DNA from 2 places in the Clostridium taeniosporum genome. Region 2 is predicted to be linked to the other one. Evidence: riboswitches for the same ligand, from Rfam matches in the RefSeq annotation. Region 2 holds a riboswitch; the other holds the start of a gene.
The links. A riboswitch is a leader RNA that binds a small molecule or an ion and turns the genes downstream of it on or off. The one in region 2 is predicted to bind thiamine pyrophosphate.

Region 1: linked by a shared signal. The riboswitch ahead of thiT (energy-coupled thiamine transporter ThiT) and the one ahead of thiW (energy coupling factor transporter S component ThiW) in region 2 are both predicted to bind thiamine pyrophosphate.

What each region holds. Positions count from the first base shown of each region.
Region 1 is NZ_CP017253.2:108,171-118,836, reverse strand. Features, by position in the region: gene BGI42_RS00515 (DegV family protein) at 1-44, shown strand, start outside; gene BGI42_RS00510 (PadR family transcriptional regulator) at 47-499, shown strand; gene BGI42_RS00505 (hypothetical protein) at 832-1,038, shown strand; TPP riboswitch at 1,059-1,159, shown strand; gene thiT (energy-coupled thiamine transporter ThiT) at 1,278-1,955, shown strand; gene BGI42_RS00495 (ferredoxin) at 2,004-2,192, opposite strand; gene BGI42_RS00490 (Mrp/NBP35 family ATP-binding protein) at 2,261-3,103, opposite strand; gene BGI42_RS00485 (YhfM domain-containing protein) at 3,119-3,952, opposite strand; gene BGI42_RS00480 (prolipoprotein diacylglyceryl transferase) at 3,954-4,712, opposite strand; gene BGI42_RS00475 (PsbP-related protein) at 4,810-5,379, opposite strand; gene BGI42_RS00470 (DUF7922 domain-containing protein) at 5,390-6,916, opposite strand; gene rsmA (16S rRNA (adenine(1518)-N(6)/adenine(1519)-N(6))-dimethyltransferase RsmA) at 6,998-7,849, opposite strand; gene rnmV (ribonuclease M5) at 7,850-8,407, opposite strand; gene BGI42_RS00455 (3D domain-containing protein) at 8,635-9,684, opposite strand; gene BGI42_RS00450 (TatD family hydrolase) at 9,966-10,666, opposite strand, start outside.
Region 2 is NZ_CP017256.2:28,478-39,143, reverse strand. Features, by position in the region: gene BGI42_RS15300 (hypothetical protein) at 177-404, opposite strand; gene BGI42_RS15295 (hypothetical protein) at 575-1,483, shown strand; gene BGI42_RS15290 (TIGR04104 family putative zinc finger protein) at 1,630-1,926, opposite strand; TPP riboswitch at 2,491-2,601, shown strand; gene thiW (energy coupling factor transporter S component ThiW) at 2,791-3,309, shown strand; gene thiD (bifunctional hydroxymethylpyrimidine kinase/phosphomethylpyrimidine kinase) at 3,441-4,247, shown strand; gene thiC (phosphomethylpyrimidine synthase ThiC) at 4,508-5,824, shown strand; gene thiM (hydroxyethylthiazole kinase) at 5,827-6,657, shown strand; gene thiE (thiamine phosphate synthase) at 6,895-7,533, shown strand; gene BGI42_RS15260 (MATE family efflux transporter) at 8,048-9,418, shown strand; gene BGI42_RS15255 (helix-turn-helix domain-containing protein) at 9,599-10,588, shown strand.

The DNA.
Region 1 (10,666 bases), on a different replicon from region 2:
CTGGTCCTGGTCTTTTTGGATTTATTGTTGAAAAGGTAGATTAGGTATGTCTGATTTTAATTTTTCTGATATAAATGATATAAAAAATGAAGAAAAAAGATTATATGAAGAATATAAAAATAAACTTTCTGAATTAAAGAAAGTAAAAAAAGAAAAAGAAGCTGTAGGTCAGGTTTTTACTAAAGGACTTTTACCTATATATGTTTTATATATATTATCTTTAAATCCAACAAATGGAAATGAAATCTCAAACCAAATAGGTATAAGAACCAATGGTAAATGGATTCCTAGCACTGGAGGAATATATCCTATATTAAAAAAATTAGAAAAAGATGATCTTATTGTAGGTGTATGGGATAATCCTAATAAAAAGTTTCAAAAAATATATCATTTAACACAAAAAGGAAAAATAGAATATGAAAATAAGAAAAAACTTTTAAAACCTAAAATTGAACAATCATTAGAGGTTTTTAAAATTATATATAATGATCTTTATTAAAATTAAAGTATTGTTTTAGGCATATGAAAATAAATAACAAGTGAAAGATGTGAAGGATATTTTGTGAAATATAATGACTTGAGTTCTGCTAATAGTTGTTCTATTAGTAAATTACAAGGAATAAGTAGTTCACAAAATAAACCAGCATACTGACTAGTTATCTATTTGAATATGCCTTAAAATAATTTATATTTTAAAACAAAATATTTCTATATTTAATAATCTTCAAATAATAAGATTTATAAATTTAACACCAAAATAATTTCTTTATAATATTAATGCATATTTATTTAAGTAATACTAAAAATATTATTAAAGGATGGTGTTAATTTATGAAAGACTTTATTATTGATTCAACTTATAAAGAAGATATTGTAATAGATAAGAATAATATTAATTCAATAATGCCATATAATAATATTACAAGTAATTCTTATAATGGCTCTAAAGTTAATTTAAATGATATTTCATCAAATTATGCTACTCATCATAATAAAGATAGCAAATTTAACCCTTATAACATAGTTGACTACCTATAATTATACAGGTAAAATATATATTATAGTGCTAGGGGAGCCTTTGGCTGAGATTTGATTATTTCATAAACCCTCGGAACCTGATCCAGTTAATTCTGGCGTAGGAAAGTATAACCTTTCAATATGTATAATTATACTAAAATGAATAATAATCATTAGTATAATTTATTATTCATTTGAATAATAAAAATTTATATTTATCGGTTTACAATCTCCTAAGCACAATTAAGGAGGTTTTTTTTATGAGTATTTTTAATGATTGGGCAGAACAAATTTCAAATTTATATAATCATTTGCCCCAAAATGTACAAACTGTTATATCAGACCCATTATCAATTATCACACTGCTAGGATGTATTGTTATACTAGTAGTATTAGTAAAAGCAAAAAAAATTAAATTTACACCTCAATTAATTGCTAGAATAGGTATTGCATTAGCTTTAGCAACAATACTAAAAATTTTTAGAATCTATCATTTTCCTCAAGGAGGAAGTATAACTTTTGGTAGTATGGTACCTATTTTACTAATTGCATTCATGTATGGTCCTCAAGTTGGTTTTCTAACAGGATTTCTGTATGGAATGATAACTTTATTTATGGATCCATATATCTTACATCCAATTCAAGTATTATTTGATTATCCATTGCCATTTTTATGTTTAGGTATAGCTGGATTTTTGCCAAATAAAAAATATTTAGGTGTAATACTAGCAGTTTTGGGTAGGTTTATATGTCACTTTATTTCTGGAGTTGCTTTCTTTGGATCTTTTGCCCCTGAAGGAATGTCACCAGCATTATATTCACTGTCGGTAAATGGTCCTATTATCGGAATAGAAGGAATAATATGCTTGGTTATAATAGCTGCATTACCTATAGCAAGAATCATTTCAGTTGTATCAAATAGAAAAGTAACAACTTAAATATTAAAAAATGTGGTGTGAAAATAAACTTTCAACACCACACTTTTCTTATTCTACTGAAATTGCATTAACTGGACAGCTTGTTTCTGCTTCTTTTGCTGAATCTTGAGCCCCACTTGGTACTTCATCAATTATAACTCCAGCCTTTTCATCATCTTGCATATCAAAACATTCTGGACAAATTGATGGACACAATCCACATCCTATACAAGTATCTTTATCTACATTTGCTTTCAAAAAACTCACCCTTCCATTATGAGATTACTTTTATAGTATTCCCTAAGAAGGATGAGTTATGTATACTACTAATATAAAGCTTCAAATATTAATGAATATAAATCATTATCTATTACATAATCCTCTGCTTTTCCACTTTCTAATGCCGCTGTTAATTCTACATTAATAGGTAATTCCCCAATTAAAGGTAATCCTAAATATTCTGCATGTTCATCAGAAGATTTAGTACTAAATACTCTTATCTTTTTATCACAGTCTGGACATTTAATATATGCCATATTTTCAACTACACCTCTAATTTTTATACCTATCTTTTTAGCCATTATAACTAATTTTTTAACAATCATAGATACCATATCTTGTGGAGTTGAAACTATTATCACTTCAGTAATAGGGAATTCTTGCATTACTGTAAGAGCTATATCACCTGTACCCGGTGGCATATCTATAAGTAGATAATCTAATTCTCCCCAATTAGTTTCCATAAACATTTGCTTTAGAACTCCTGTAATTACTGGACCTCTCCATATAACTGGCTCTTCTTCAACTGCAGTTAAAAGGTTCATCGATATAACCTTTATTCCTGAGTTAGTAGTTACAGGTTCAAATTTTACTCCTTCATTTTCTAAAGGAATTATTTTTCCTCTTTTTTCATTTATACCAAAAAATCTAGGCATAGATGGTCCTGTTATATCTGCATCCAAAACTCCTACTTTATATCCTTTTTTAGCTAAAGTAGTTGCCATTATTCCTGTAACAGTAGATTTTCCTACTCCACCTTTACCACTAATAACACCTATTACATTTTTAATTTTTCCATATGTAGGGATCATTTTAGGTATACAATTTTCACATCCTTGCCCCTTTGATCCACATGAATCTTTACTTGCACAATTGTCACAGCTTCCCATTTTAACTTCCTCCTCTTACCATTCATTAGGTACTTTGTTTACTTCTCCCATATCAATATCCCAATTTCTAAAATTATATTCTGCTAATATATAATAAGTATTAAATACTTTATTTTTCTTATTATCAACAGTAACCATAGTTTTAAAAATAGTACTATTATATCCTCTATTTTTAACTTTAATTATTGTATCAAATTCATTAGAATTATTCTTTATAACTTGTGCATTAGGAATGATTTTTGTAATATCTTTTTCAAACTCTTGTAAATCAGTTGAAAGTATATACTTTAAGCAATCAATATCACCACTTATATCTATTCCTACTTTGTTAGAATTTCCTATATTAGATTTTTCAGCTTCTAATACTGATAAAATTGTTTGATAATACACATATTGAAAATTTCTAGGTTTTCTTATAAATGATAAGTTTTGTATTATTATATCATCTAAACGATTGGAAATTGAAAAATATTCTTCATCACTAAAGAAATTACCTTTTTCTCTTTCATCCGCACCAACTATATAACTATACTTTTTAACTTCATCTCCCATGCAAATTTCAAAATAATAATCTGGATCCATTGAACTTTTCTCAGATACTTTTTTACCATCTGACAATAATTTATACATATCATTTATTGCATTAGGTTCAGTAATTATAAATCTAAACCCAGTATCTCTAGCACTTTGAATTATAATTTTATCTACTTTATTCTGTTTTATATATTCAAAATTATTATTTTTCATTCCTAATTTAATTGCCAATTTATCATAAGAACTACACCCAACTAAAATAGAGGTAATAGAAATTAAAGTCAAAATCAATATAAAAATTTTTTTCTTAAACAACTTATTTATTCGCTCCCTTAAAAAATTTATGAAAATTAAATATAATTAATCCAAGAATCAATGTAAATATAGCTATAAATTGAGATGTAGATAATAAACCAACATTTCCCCTTGGATCATTTCTAAAAAACTCTACCATAAACCTTCCTATACTATATATTATAAAATACATAGCTACAACTTTACCTGATTTCTTTCCTTTTTTAGAGTAATATAAAAGAAAAAATCCTAGTAAAAAATCAAATATAGATGAATAAATTTGAGTTGGATGTAAATGAACACCTGATGGTGCAAGTGAATTTATTGGAAATTCCACTCCTATTGGAAGATTAGTTTGTTTGCCATAACAACATCCTGCTAAAAAACAACCTATGCGTCCAAATCCTTGAGCAATGGCTAAACATGGTGCAACTAAATCCAAAACATCGAAAACTTTCCATTTCTTTCTTTTACAATATAAATATATTGTAACGGCTCCTAATATTAAAGCTCCATATACTACAAATCCATATCCAAAATTCAACAATATACTTGGATCACTTAATATGCTATTAAATTCAGTTATAATAAAAAGTAATTTTCCACCTATTACTCCACCAACTACAGTTAAAATAATTAAATTTAATAAAGAATCTTCATCATACCCCTTTTCTTTTCCTTTTTTTAAAAACAAAGAGGATGCTACAAGTATACCTATAGCAATCATTAAACCATAACTTTTTATTTCTAGACCAAACGCCTTAAATAAAATTATTTTCATGCGTATCTCCTTAAAATATTTAAGTATCATAGATGAATTATCAATTCCTCTATGATACTTAAATTATAATACTTATACATATTAATATCAAATCTTATTAACTTTGTATGTTTATCTTAGATATTATTGTATTAAAAACGGTTTTTACATTTTCTTTATAATCATCCTCTTTTATATTAAATAAAACTTTTATAATTTTACCATCGTCACTATTTATATAATAACAATTATTTTCAAATGTATAACCTTTTTTTACTTTAGTTTTATATTGAGATAATACTCCTGATATATTTTCTAATTTAAAAGGAATTATTTCCTCATTTTTATATGATAAAGGTAAATTTTTTAAATCACTTTCTGCAAAGTTACCTAAATCGGACTTGGTGTTTATAACTTCTAAGTACCCTGAAATTTTATTATTTTTATCTTTAAAATCTGCCTTATAACTAACATATTGTCCTTTGTTTTGTTTTTCAGATATACTCCATTCACTTGGTAATGAAAATTTATATCCTTCTTCATTAAAACCATAATCCTTAAATTCGTTTATCCCATTTTCTACAAGAGCAACTTCCGTAAATGATTCCTTAAAAAATGACTGTGTTATTCCTAATACCACCATTAATGAAAGTAAAATAGATAATATTAATATCTGTTTTTTATTCATATAACCTCTTCTACTTCATAGGAACTACTACTGTAGAATTTTGGAAATCATAAAACATAAGCCAATATCCAGAACTTCTAGTATTATCATGTGTCCATGTAACATATCCTGTTTTACCCTCATATGGTTGTTGTGAAAGATCTTTACTTCCTGGTATTGCATAAACAATATGAGTCAATTCTCCCGCTGAATTACACTTATATCCTAATAGGAAATATTTATTTTTGCTTATATAAGGATAATAATTTAGCATTGGATAATATACTAATGTATATTTATTGTAATCTGATATATTAAATAGATCATCAATTCTATTTATAGGTATCTTATACCATTTACAATATTTTATTCCATCTAGTCCTTCTTTGAACTCCTCAAATCCTTGTGCAATTTTTTCAAAATATTCACCAATTTTTCCTTTTATACCAAAACTATTTGATGAATCCATCTTTAATTTTTCAATATCTTTCTCATATTGTTCAAAATCATCTCCATCAATTGTTGTATTTTCTTCTAATCTCTTGTAATTTACTGTCTTTGTACAATATGACTCATCTTTTAATTCATCAATAATCTTTTTACACTTTTCAGTTTGAGTAGAATATCCTTTTTCTTTTTTATATTTTTCCTTTTCCTTTTCTACTTCACACTTTTCTTCGCATTTATCTTCATATTTGTATTCACATTTATCTTTATATTTGTCTTTACATTTATCTTCGCATTTATCTTCGCATTTGTCTTTGCATTTATCTTCGCATTTGTCTTTGCATTTATCTTCGCATTTGTCTTTGCATTTGTCTTCACATTTGTCTTTGCATTTCTCTTCACATTTATCTTCGCATTTGTCTTCACATTTCTTTTCACATTTATCTTCGCATTTGTCTTTATATTTCTTTTCCTTACTACGAATGTCTTCTTTATCACTATCTAAGTCTATATCTATGTTTAGTTTATCAGATTTACTAGAAGCATTTTTAATCTCAGTATTATTATCTTTTATCTTAGTTTCATCAACTTCTACTTTTTTATTTTGCATATTTTCTAGTTTAATATCTGTCCTATTTAAAGTCTCATTAACATTAACTTTTTCTGAGATATTATCTTCTTTTATTATTTTAAGTTTCTTCCAATTTTCCTTTGGTTCTTCTCCATTTATAAAACCATACATGATAAAGATAATTTCTCCGGAATTTGCTTTACAAATAGCAGCGCCATTTATTTTATCATAAGATATGCCTAAACCAGCTATGTTATTTATATAGTATTCTTTACTTGTATCTCCCTTTCCAACATCATTTATTTTTAGAGACCCTAAATTAATTAATTGTTTCATGTCCTTTTTACAACAGATAAGTACTACAGAATAATTTTCTTCTTGCTTAAGATTTTGAGCGTAAAAAGATATTTTACACTTATCTCCTTTTGCTTCTACTTTGGCATATCCAGACAAAGCTTTTTCGGTAGATCCTGAGTTGATTTTTTCATCTTGCTGTAAAATTATAAAATTTCTATATAACTTATTATGTGCCACTACCATAATCCCTCCACATATATTTATTCAATAAAGTATATGCTTTTATTGATAGATTATGATAATTACTATAATGTTAAAATAATTTTAATTATTTTTCTTCACATCATATATACTATCTGATAATGCTGCAAATTCTTCAATTGTTAATGTTTCTGCTCTTCTTTTTGGATCTATATTGCAATGGTCAAAAGCCTTTTGTAAATTTTCTTTTGAAATTCCTGTTAATTTTGCTGAATTCCATAAAGTTTTTCTTCTCATATTAAAACCCGCTCTCACTATATCAAATAAAAGTTTTTCATCTTTTACTTTAACTCTAGGTGCACTTAATCTATCTAGTCTTATAACTATAGAATCAACCTTAGGTCTTGGCATAAAACTTTCTGGTGATACCTTTCTTATAATTGTAGTATCACAATAATATTGAACTAAAACAGATAGTGCTCCATATTCCTTACAATTAGGCTTAGCATTTATTCTTTCAGCTACTTCTTTTTGAATCATTATAGTTAAAGATTGAAATTTATAATTTCCCTTTAATAATTTAATTATTATAGGTGTTGTAACATAATAAGGAAGATTTGCTACTAATTTAACATGATCCTCGTCTTTCATGATTTCATTGAAATTTACTTTCAATGCATCATTATGTATTAATTGAAATTTATCATACTCTCCTAATTCTTGTTGTAAAATAGGAATTAAATCATTATCTAACTCTATACAAGTAACTTTCTTAGCTTTTTGTAATAATTTAGCTGTTAAAGTACCTACCCCCGGACCTATTTCTATTATAAAATCTTTTTCATTAACATCCGCGCCTTCTACTATATCACTAAGCACAGACTCATCTAGTAAAAAATTTTGTCCTAAACTTTTTGAAAATTTAAAATTATATTTTTGAACTAAATCTTTTGTTTTTATATCCATTAAATCCATCTATTTTTTACCTACTTCCAATTCTTTTTCTATTTTCTCCATAGCATTTGTAAATTCTTCTTTAGTTATTCCATAATTATTTAATCTAGAAACCATTTGAGCAGAATTACAATACCCTATTCCTAAAATTTTACCTAATATACTTCTTCTTATTTTAGAAGTTGAATGTCCTGTTAATTTAAAATAAAACATGTCTTGCATAGTAAAAAAGCTTCTTTTCTCTTCAACAGTTATTTTAGCACTTTTAAGAGCGTTTAATATTACTTCAGGGCAAGCATTTTCTACTCCTATATCCCCATCTTTTAATCCATCTTCTTTAGCTATATATGCATGTTTTATTCCTGGAACTCTCTTTGAAATAATTCTTCTTATTTTTTCTCCAGCAAAATCTGGATCAGTAAGAACTATTACACCTTTTCTTTTTTGAGCTTCCTTTATTCTGTCTATAACCTTAGCATTTATTCCAAACCCACCTACAGCTATTATTTCAGCATCTAATGCTTTTTTAACAGCATCAACGTCATCTCTTCCTTCAACTACAATTACTTCTTTAATCACTATTTTACTTCCTTTCCTTTTCCATATGATTAGTATTTCTAATACTAATAGTATATCAAAGTTAATATTATTTACATAAAAAAAATCGCCAATGTAACTATGGAATCGTGAATTTTTTTACACATCTGCCTTTTCAAATGTATACAAAAAAAATCCAGCAGATTAATGATACATATTTTAACGGATAAAAAAAAGAGATAACCTACATGTTATCTCCTAAAAATCGACTACCATTGTCCCGGATAAGCTACTATGAATAAATTGACAGGTCTTCTTCCCCATCTTGTACATTCACTTGATGAATTTAAGTATAAATCAATTTTATTCCCTTTTATTGCACCACCAGTATCGGCTGCAATAGCATATCCATATCCTTCAACATAAACCTTACTTCCCAACGGAATAACTGATGGATCAACAGCAATTGTACTTAATCCATTAGAATTTCTAACAGGTCTTCTACCTGTAGCGGTAGTACTGTGTCCACTATATGCAGTTGCTAAAACAGATAACTTTCTCTTATATGTTATATTACCTGCTCCTCTACTTGCATATACATTTCCTGTACCTTTAACAATAATTTTATTTACAGGTTCTGCAATAACTTTAGTACTTTTTATTTCTCTAGAAACTTCTTCACCGTCTTTATAAGTAACTTTATAAGTTATTTGTTTTTCTCCATTAGTTCCTTCATTCTTAACTTGTTGAGCGCTACTATCAAGACTAGAATCTTTTTGTATTACTGTATCAAATTCTATATCTTTATTCTCTACAATATCTTTAGTCTCTACATTTACAATCTTAACATTTAAATCTTGTCCTATTTTTGTGTCTAAAGAAGGTGATACTTCATCTATTCCTTCTTCAAATTCTACACCCTGCTCTTTTAATGTACCTGATTCTTTTTGTAGCATCTCTCCAATAGTATCTTCTGCTGTTTCTAGTGTTACAGTCTTATCTTTAAGTGTGATATTTACTGGAATAGCTTTCTTTATTGTAATTAGCTCTTTTTCAGATACCTTAGAATCCAATGATGGTTCTACTTTATCCCTATCTGTTACCTCTATTCCATTATCTTGTAACACATCTTTTACAGTCCATTTATACGTGACAAAACTTTCTTCTTTTCCGTCTATACTTATAGTAAGTGTTTTTCTTGCACTCATTATCGTCGCTGTAATAACAATTGCCACTGCAATCGTTGTTATTATAATTTTTGCCTTCGGACTGCTGTTAGAAAAACTTTTCTTAAAATAATCTTTTAATTTTTCTACCATTGATTTCCCTCCTTTGGCAAGAGCGTATACTGAATTATATCTTAAACATTAATGCTTGTCAAATTTGATAATCTCTTGCACTTATAAACCCTTATAATAATGCACTTTGTGCATAAAATTTTAAAATAATTAAAAATAATAATTATAATAGCGATTAATGGCTTATTTTTTCCTATCAATGTTATTAAATTAAAAAATCATCTCTAGTAAAATGACTATTTAATAAAATATAAAATTAGAACCTTTTGTTAAAATATTCCAATTAATATTTTACCCTATTTTTACTTTTTAATCAAGTTATAAAAGTTCTCATTAAGCTTTATATTTAATTCATATGGATCAATTTCTCTAATATCAGCTAATCTTTTTATTATATATTCTATATAATCTGATTTATTTCTTTTTCCTCTATTAGGCTCAGGTGCCATATAAGGGCAATCAGTTTCTACTAACATTCTATCTAATGGTATTTCTTTTGCAACTGAAACAACTTTCTTTGCATTTTTAAATGTTACAACCCCTGTGAATCCTATATAATATCCAAGCTCAATGCACTCCTTTGCAAATTCAACACTTCCTGAAAAGCAATGTACAACGCCTGTCACATCAGGAAACTCTTTTATTATTTCTAAAGTATCTTGATGCGCATCTCTATCATGAATTATTACTGGTAAATTAAGCTCTTTTGCTAATTGCATTTGTTTTCTAAAAATTTCTCTTTGAATCTCTTTTGAAGGATTTTCATCCCAATAATAATCTAAACCTATTTCTCCTATAGCTACTATTTTTTCATTAGATTTTACATAATCTTTAATCTCATCTAATGTATTTTCCTTAAATTCATTAGCATTTTCAGGATGTATTCCTAATGCTCCATATATAAAATCATAATTTTTAGTTAACTCATAAGTGGTATTCAAACTTTCATAAGACGCTGCACAATTTAAAACTCCAATTACACCACTTTTTTGAATTTCATCTA
Region 2 (10,666 bases):
TTAATTTTTTAATTAAATTAAAAATAATTCGAAAAAATTAGGAAAAGCTGCATTGTTTTTTCTTTTCAGTTTAAAAAAAAGTTTACTGAATAAATTTTGAAGAAAATAATAAATAATACATTATTAATAAAGAGTGCTTATTTCATAAATCTAATTTTATAAGATTATCATCATTTCTATTTTTTTATTTTAAATATTGAAAATAAAGATAGAATAGAACCAATAACTATATACTTTAATATTGATTTATCTAGTAATACATTAAATTTAGATGGATCAGATAATTGATTTCTACTTATATAATTAACGAAATAGCTTCTACCAAGGTCAACGCTTTTATGTATTAAAATCAAACCTATAAAAAATAATAATATAAAAAAGAGATTCTTTTTAAAAAAATCCATAAATACATCCCCCTATTTAACTATAAATTAATAATATGAGTATAACATTTATTTGGATTAAAATTGCAGAAAGGTTTATGAGATGAATTAGAATATATAACTCATTGTAACAAAACTATATTATTAGAAGTTAAAAAAATATAATTAATATAATGAATAGGAGAAATGTAATGAAACGCAAATTATTGTTTAGTGAATTTATAGTAACAATAATAGTATCTGTATTAATGTTTATAGGATATTATAACAATATTAATATTAAGGTTAATGCTGATATTAAAGAGAATATATACATTATGTATACTGATAAAGATTTTAAATCAACCTATAGTATATACAGTACCTATAGTAAATCAGTTAAAAACATTTTTTTTAGGGAAAATAAAAATTATTCTGATTTTAGTATAGATGAAATAAATAATACTATATATTACTCAGAACTTGGCAATAAAAAATATGATATATATAAACTGGATTTATCAGATAAAGATAAAAAAGCAGTTGGTCTATTAGGTAGTGACTATGGTGGGGATGTATTTGACTTAAATAATGATAAAATAATTTTTAGAACTCTTACAAAAGATCGAAGAAGCTATACCCTTGGAGTTTATTATTTAAAAGATAATGAAATAAAATCATGGCCTAATGAAGATAAGGATAGATATATTTTTAATTTTTATTGGGATAAATATAATCATGCAGTTTATACAATAGAGCGTTCAGTTAATGAAATGGAAACTCAAGAAAAGATACTTCATAAGATATTTAAATACGATGAAAATGGAGAAAATAAACAGTTGCTATATTCAACAGATAAAGATATAAATAATATATCTGTTAATAATCAAGGTAGTAATATTATATTTGATGTAACAATAGTAGAAAATCGTATGCCTATAAATAGAATTTATTTACTAAATTTGAATGACAATACAGAGCAAATACTTGTAGAATCTAATGACAAATTTGAACATACTAATTTTACTTTAGTTAAAAAACCCAAATTCTCACTAAACGGAAATGGATTTTATTTTTTAGGGACTACTCCGAAATCTAAGATTATTGCAGAGGTTAAATGAAGCACTCCTACAATGTCAAATGCAATTTACTATTATGATTTTAACTCTAAGAAAATAAGTGTGATATTTGAGGATAAAAATATTATTATTAATGATTTTAAAATAAGTTAAGGGGACAATAATTAACTACTTTACCAAAGTTATAGCTATTTATTTTTTACTTCTTTATAATTACAAAATATAGGTGTTATAGCAATTATAAAACTTACCCAAATTATATATAGTAATATTGTTGCTTTACCTCCAATTAATAGCATTATCTTATATATTATTAGTATTGGCATATTTACCAATGTAGATATTATTAATATTGAACATAATGATAACTTATATTCTTTTAAGCATTTCTTACATTTTAAATCTTTAATTTTTAAACTCCAAGTAGATTTAATTATATCCTTATATTTAAATCTTGTATTGCAATTAGGACATATATTTTTCATATATTTTTCACTCTCCTTTATTATTTAATTTATTATATCGCATATTCACAATATACCATAAATTTCAATTAGGAACATGTGGTATCTAATCAGATTTAGATTATTATTAATTAAATATTGGAGTAAGTAGTTACTTTAAATGTGTATTTAACTAGGTTTAAAAGTATATACGAGTAACTAAAATAGTCACTTATTTTGTAACAAAATAAGTGACTTATAATACAATAAAAATTATAACAAAATATGTTACTTATATTGCAACTAGAAATAATAAAAATATATATTAATATATTTGTTTAACACATTAAAAAGACCCATATATGTTGTAATGTAGAAAAATTATCAAAGAAGTAGAATATAAACCTCCATATAATATTTAGGAGTATTGCTATTATGGTCATTGAAATTAAAGGATTATAAAAGTAGTTTAATAAAAATACTATTGCTTTACAGAATATGGAGTTAGCATGAATTTTATATTAATATTTAAAATATAATTATATTTATCACTTGACTGATAAGAATTTATGGTATAATCTTTAAATTATATAAGATAATTTAATAATTTTTAACTAGGGGAGCTAATATTTTGGCTGAGATTGGAAAGATTGATTTCCTAGACTCTTATAACCTGATTTGGTTAACACCAACGTAGGGAAGTACACTAAATAATGAGTAGTATATTTATGTAGCCCTTGGGCTACATTTTTTTTATTCCAAAATAAGTAAGTGATTAAAAATTTAGTGCAGTTTCATTACGTTAGGCACATGAAATAGAATAATAGATTAAAAAGTACAAGTATATAGTCTATTATTTTTGAATGTATTTTAAATAAGAAAAGAAAGGAGGAGTAAAAAAATATTATGAATGAAAAATGCAAAGCACAGAAAATTGCATTAAGTGGAGTTTTGATAGGAATAGCAAGTATTTTTGGAACATTTTCAATTCCAATAGGAGTAGCTAAAATATCACCAATTCAACACTTTGTAAATGTAGTTGGAGCAATAGTTTTAGGACCAATTTATGCACTGGGAAATGCATTTATTGCATCATTGATAAGAAATATTTTAGGAACAGGTAGTTTATTGGCATTTCCAGGAAGTATGATAGGTGCATTTTTGGCAGGAGTTCTTTATAGAAAATTTAAGAAAAAATTAGTAGCTGTAATTGGTGAAGTAATAGGAACTGGGATATTAGGTGCTTTAGTAGCTTATCCAATAGCAACAGTACTTTTAGGAAAAGAATCAGCATTATTTGTATATGTAATGCCATTTACTTTTAGTTGCAGTGTGGGAGCAATTATCGCATATGTATTTTTAAAAGTTCAAGTCATAGAAAAATTTTTAATAACTAATAAAAACATAAAATCACAAAGAATTTAGAGAAAGATGTATTTCAAAACAGTATTGATATATGATAAAGAACAAATTTTAATGTTAGTTTGTGTTTTTATTATAATAGCAATATTAAGTTAAAATATAGTCTATAAAAAAGTAGGAAGAAGATGATAAAAATGTTTAGAGCACTTACAATTGCAGGTTCTGATAGTTGTGGCGGGGCTGGAATTCAAGCAGATTTAAAAGCATTTTCAGCTAATGGTGCTTATGGTATGAGTGTTATAACCGCAATAACAGCTCAAAATACAATGGGGGTTTTTGGAATTCAGGATATAAGTCCAGAAATGATTAAATCACAGATTAATGTGATTTTTGAAGATATTAGAGTAGATGCTATAAAAATAGGAATGGTATCTAAAATTGAATCAATTAAAGCAATATCAAGTTCATTAAGAAATATAAAAAATTTACCACTAGTTGTTTTAGATCCTGTTATGATTTCTAAAAGTGGATTTAAATTATTGTCAATTGATGCTAAAGATACTTTAGTTAAAGAATTATTTCCATTGACTACACTATTAACACCTAATTTACCAGAAGCAGAAGAAATTTTAATGACAGAAATAAAAAGTTTAGAAGATATGAAAGAGGCAGCTCAAAAGCTTAGAGAGTTTGGTCCTAAATATGTACTTATTAAAGGTGGACATTTAGAAAATGAAGCAACTGATTTATTATTTGATGGTGAAAAATTTGTTTTTTTACCAGAAGAAAGAATAAATACAAAGCATACTCATGGAACAGGGTGTACATTATCATCTGCCATAGCAGCTAACTTAGCCAAGGGAATGAATATTGAAGAAGCAGTTAAGGAAGGTAAAAGATATATAACATGTGCAATAGAACATGGATTTGAACTTGGAAAAGGGGTTGGACCAACTAATCATTTTTATGAACTTTATAAAAGGGCTGGAATAATAGAATAACTCTTAAATTAAATCCATCTGTAAAGCCTATTTTCCACTATGATACGTTAACAGATTACTCTAATAGACTTGCTATGAGCTTGATGAAAAATAATCATGACGTTTTAGAATTGTTATTTTATTTCATATGGCTAAAGTTCAACTATAAAAAATCCTTAAGGTTATTGTAAAGGTATTAAATTTTTCATATCCACATTTGAAACATATGTAACAAATTTCACTAAAAATATAGTTTATAAATATTAAAGGGGGAATTAAAGATGAATTATAAAACACAAATGAAAGCAGCTAAAAAGGGGATAGTTACTAAAGAAATGAAGATAGTAGCTTGTAAAGAAAATATGTTGGAACAAGAATTAATTAAGCTTGTTGCAGAAGGAAAGGTAGTTATACCAGCTAACATTAATCATAAATCACTTAATCCAGAAGGAATTGGAGATGGACTTAGAACTAAAGTAAATGTAAACTTAGGAATTTCAGGGGATTCAATTGATTATTGTAGAGAAATGCAAAAGGTAAAATTGGCAATTGATTTTGGTGCAGAAGCTATAATGGATTTAAGCAATTATGGAAAAACTCAAGAGTTTAGAACAAAGTTAATAGAAAAATCTCCAGCTATGATTGGGACAGTTCCAATGTATGATGCTATTGGATATCTTGAAAAAGATCTTTTAGATATAAAGGCAGAAGATTTTCTTAATGTTGTTAGAGCACATGCAAAACAAGGTGTAGATTTTGTAACTATTCACGCTGGAATTAATAAAAGAACAATTTCTTTATTTAAAGAAGATAAAAGGAGAATGAATATTGTATCTAGAGGAGGATCTTTATTATTTGCTTGGATGGAGATGACAGGAAATGAGAATCCTTTCTATGAATATTATGATGAGTTATTAGAAATTCTTAGAGAATATGATGTGACAATAAGTCTTGGAGATGCTATGAGACCAGGATGTCTTGATGATTCAACAGATGCAGGACAAGTTTCAGAACTTATAGAGTTAGGACTTTTAACAAAGAGAGCATGGGAGAAAGATGTACAAGTTATGATTGAAGGACCAGGTCATATGGCAATGAATGAAATTGCAGCTAATATGCAAATAGAAAAAAGATTATGTCATGGAGCACCGTTTTATGTGCTTGGACCTTTAGTTACAGATATTGCACCAGGATATGATCATATAACATCTGCTATTGGAGGAGCTATTGCAGCAACTAATGGAGCTAATTTTCTTTGCTATGTAACTCCAGCTGAGCATTTAAGACTACCTGATTTGAATGATGTTAAAGAAGGTGTAATTGCGGCAAAAATAGCAGCCCATTCAGCAGATATAGCTAATGGAATTAAGGGGGCAAGAGATAGAGATAATAAAATGGCAGATGCACGTCAAAAGCTTGATTGGGAAGAGATGTTTAAGATTGCTATTGATGGAGAAAAAGCTAAAGAATATTTTGAAAGTGTTCCACCAGAAAGTAAGCATAGTTGTTCTATGTGTGGAAAGATGTGTGCAGTAAGAACTACAAATAGAATATTAAATGGTGAAAAAGTTGAACTTTTACAAAATGAGGTTAAATAATTATGAGTAAGGAAATAGTTAAAAAAGTTTGTGAGTTATTAGATGACGTTAGAAATAAGAAACCACTTGTACATAATATAACCAATTATGTTACAGTTAATGATTGTGCTAATATATTGCTCGCAATTGGAGCATCACCAATTATGGCTGATGATATTAAGGAATCGGCAGACATTACTAAAATTTCAAATGCACTTGTAATAAATATAGGAACATTAAATGAAAGAACAATTAAATCTATGATTGTATCTGGTAAGAAAGCAAATGAATTAAATATTCCAGTAGTTTTTGATCCAGTAGGTGCAGGTGCATCTGAATTTAGAAATTCAATCACTAAGAAAATACTAGAAGAAATAAAAATCAATATTTTACGAGGCAATATGTCTGAAGTTAAATTTATAAGTGGATTAAAATCTACTACTAAAGGTGTTGATGCATCTGAAAGTGATATGAAGAGTGGAAATGAAGAAGGAATTAATATAGCTAAAAATTTAGCTAATAAACTTAATTGTATTGTAGCAATTACAGGGATAACAGATATAGTATCTGATGGAGAATGCACTGTTATGCTTGAAAATGGAACTAAAATGCTTTCAAATGTTACAGGTACCGGATGTATGAGTAGTGCTTTAATAGGTGGTTTTTGTGGAGCAGGTAACGATTATTTTATAGGAGCAATTGCCGGAATTATTTCCATGGGAATAGCAGGCGAGGTTTCTTTTGAAAAATCAGAAAAAATAGGACTTGGAAGTTTTAGGGTTGGAATTATAGATGCTATAAGCAATATGAATTCTGACATAATTGTAAACATGGCAAAAGTCCAAGAAATATAAAAATTAATAATTAAGACATATGAAAATATAACAATCCTAATATAGAGTGTAGAGGGGTTAATTATTTTCACATGTCTTAATAGCATTTGGCTATTTTTTAAATTTATGTTTATATATGCAATAGGTAAAGTGGCATTTTACCCAGTCTAGATTTATTTATGCATATATAAACACATTCTTAAAATATAGACTGAAATTAAAAAATAGAATAATAAATTATAAGGAGAATAAATAGGAATGAAACCTAAAATAGATTATAGTATTTATCTTGTAACAGATAGGGATTTAATGAGTACTGATACATTAGAAGAAGCAGTAGAAGAGGCAATTAAAGGTGGTTCTACTTTAGTACAATTAAGAGAAAAGGAATGTACATCACTTGATTTTTATAGTACTGCTTTAAATATAAAAAATGTAACAGATAAATATGATATACCATTAATAATAAACGATAGATTAGATATTGCAATGGCAGTAGATGCAGCAGGAGTTCATGTAGGACAAAGTGATATACCATCAAGTGTAATAAGAAATATTATAGGAAATGATAAAATTATTGGAGTTTCAGTTAGTTCATTAGAAGAAGCACTTAAGGCAGAAAAGGATGGAGCGGATTATTTAGGTGTTGGTGCTATGTATTCAACAGGAACAAAAAAAGATGCAAATAAAACATCAATGGATGATCTGAAAAAAATTAGATCAAATGTATCAATTCCTATTGTAGTAATAGGGGGAATAAATAAAGAGAGAGTTAAAGATTTTAAGGATACTAATATTGATGGATTAGCAATTATATCAGCAATTATAGCTGAAAAAGATATTAAAAAAGCTACACAAGAATTAAAAGAGTTATTTTTAGAAATTAGAATACTTTGATTCGTATATTAACAAACTTATGTTTTTAGAATTATGCTTTCTCAGTTCCTTTAAAAAGTTTTTTTGCTTCATTGTTTTACCTCTTTGTATTTAATTGAAAGTACTTTCATTATATAAATCGTAATATTTATGGTAAATATTTCATGGAAAATAATATTAATAAAAATTAAGTTATTAATCATACAGATTCTGATAATAAATATATTTTGGAGCTAATTTGAGAGAAAAAAAACTAAAACTATGGGAGTAAATTGAGATTTTTATTGATAATACTGTTTCTATAAAGCGTGCATGATCTTATAAATGCACGTTTTTTGTTATTTATATTAAATAAAAATATATGTCTAAACGGGACTAAATAATGTCAATATAGAGCGTACAAATTAATTATTATGGTCTAAACTAATATTAGAAATAAAAAGATAATGATTATCGTTATCTAACATTAAAGAAGGGTTTATTTTATTAAAGATAATTAAAAGTTTGAAAAAAGTTAAATGAGGAGGAGATTAAAATGAATAATAGAACAAAATTACTTACAGAATCACCATTTAAACTTATGCTTTCATTAAGTGTACCAGCTGTTTTAGGTATGCTGGTAGTAGGTCTTTATAATTTGATGGATGCGGTGTTTGCAGGGCAGATGATTAGTTCAACTGCAATGGGGGCCATATCAATTTCATATCCATTTACATTGATTAACAGTGGAGTGGCAACCCTTATAGGAGTTGGTTCTGCATCAGTATTATCAAGAGCTATTGGTAAAAAAGATCAGAAAACAATTGATTCAATTATGGGAAATCTTATAATGGTTGTATGTATATTATCACTTATAATTACTGTAGTTGGCATTATTTTTACAAAACAAATACTATCAGTTACTGGTGCTGAAGGTGAGATTTTAAATAGTGCTGTTCGTTATCTTAGACTTATATTTATTGGTTCAATATTTGTAAATTTCTTTCAAAGTGCTAATATGGTAATGAGAGGTGAAGGAGCATTAAAACAATCAATGTTGATTGTAGGTAGTGGAGCTATTTTAAATATGATTCTTGCTCCAATATTAATAAGTATACTTAATAAATTTAATATGGGAATTGAAGGTGCTGCATATTCTACTATAATTTCACAACTTATACAAGCTATTGTTACTTTAATGTATTTTATAAGAAAAAGTGAAACTTTAAAAATTAATAAAATTAGATTAGATATAAATATTTTACCTGAGATATTTGCAGTGGGACTTTCAGCAATGCTTATGCAAGTAATGACATTGTTATATCAAACATTTATTTTTAATAGTGCTTCAAAATATGGGGGAGGAACTTCTCAAATTTTATTAGGAGCTGCTTTAAGAGTTCAAACATTTGCATTTATTCCATTATGGGGAATCAGTCAAGGTTTCCAACCGGTTGCAGGTACTAATTATGGTGCTGGAAAATATGATAGAGTAAAAACTATGACACTAGTATTTATTGCAAGTGCATTTGTATTATCTTTAATTTTTTATTTACCAGTTGAAATTGCACCAGGAGCAGTTTTATCATTATTTATTAAAGAATCTAACATAATTCAACAAGGAGTATCTAATTTTAGAATTATGTTTAGTACTTATATCTTTCTTGGAATTTTCATAATGGTTGTTACTTTATTCCAATCATTAGGAAAAGCTAAAAAAGCAAGTATTATAGTATTATTACGTCAAGTAATACTTTTTATTCCTCTTATTATGATTTTACCAAAATGGATTGGAGTTAAAGGTATTTGGATGGCAATTGGTTTAAATGATGGTATACTTGTTTTAATTACTATTTGTATGATGATGTTTGAATTTAAATCTTTATCATCAAAAACAAATGTTAAAGCAAATCTTGATGCAATTTAAAAGAAGAACTTTTTAATTACTTAAAATATAAACAAAAGTGATTAAATATAGAAGAAATAAAAAGATGAACAAAGAAAACTTTAAAGAAAAATATGAAATTAAGAAATAAAAACAGGAAGGAGAAGCTACTGGTAAAAATATTTAAAAATAAATAGTAAATTTTCAGTAGCAGATTTTATAATGCAGGGAATAGATATTGTTCGAGATCATGAATTTTTAAATAGAGTTTCTTCAGTTGAAAAACTTGATAATGATGATTACAGAACTATATATAAAATGAATTGTAATGAAGGTCTTGGATTAATGACAGTATACAAGATATTTACAGGCATTGAATTAGTATATAATGAATTTGAAGCAGCAACTTGTTTATGTGACCTACCAATGTATGACAATATAATTGAGATAAATCATTGTAAAGAAGGAAGAGAAGAATGTATATTACTTGATGGCAGTTTTTTATATATGGGAGAAGGTGACCTTTCTATTAATATGATGAGTAATCATGCAGATACAATTGGTTTTCCACTTAAGCATTACAAGGGAATTTCTGTTATGATTTATATGGATGAAATTGTTAATGAAGTACCTGAAATTTTGAAGGATGTTAATATTGATATATATAATTTGAAAGAAAAATTTTGTTCTAACGATAAATGTTTTATTATGAGAGCTAAAGATAAAATTGAACATATATTTTCTGAATTATATTCAGTGCCAGAATCAGTACAAAAGGCTTATTTTAAGTTGAAAGTTTTAGAACTTTTGGTGTTTTTAAGCATTATAGATCCTTCAGAAGAGGAGGAGAAAGAATATTATTCAAAGGATCAAGTAGAACGAATTAAGGAAATAAAGAAATTTATTACAGAAAATCTACAACATAGGTATACAATTGAAGAATTAGCGAAAATGTATTGTATAAGTCCTACAACTTTAAAAACATATTTTAAAGGAGTATATGGAACTTCAATTGCATCATACATTAAAGAGTATCGTATTAAAAATGCAGCAATAAGTTTACGACAAACTAAAAATAGTATAGCAGATGTGGCTTTAAGTGTTGGATATGAAAGTCAAAGTAAATTTGCAGCTGTTTTTAAAAAAATTATGGGTATAAGTCCTTTAGAATATCGAAAAAAGTGTTTAGAAGATATATTATTGCAGCATTAGTATTTAAGACATTAGTTAAATGTGGCGAATCCAGTTTGGTTTTGTAGAGAAATTATAGACTTTTTAAATTTTGAAAGC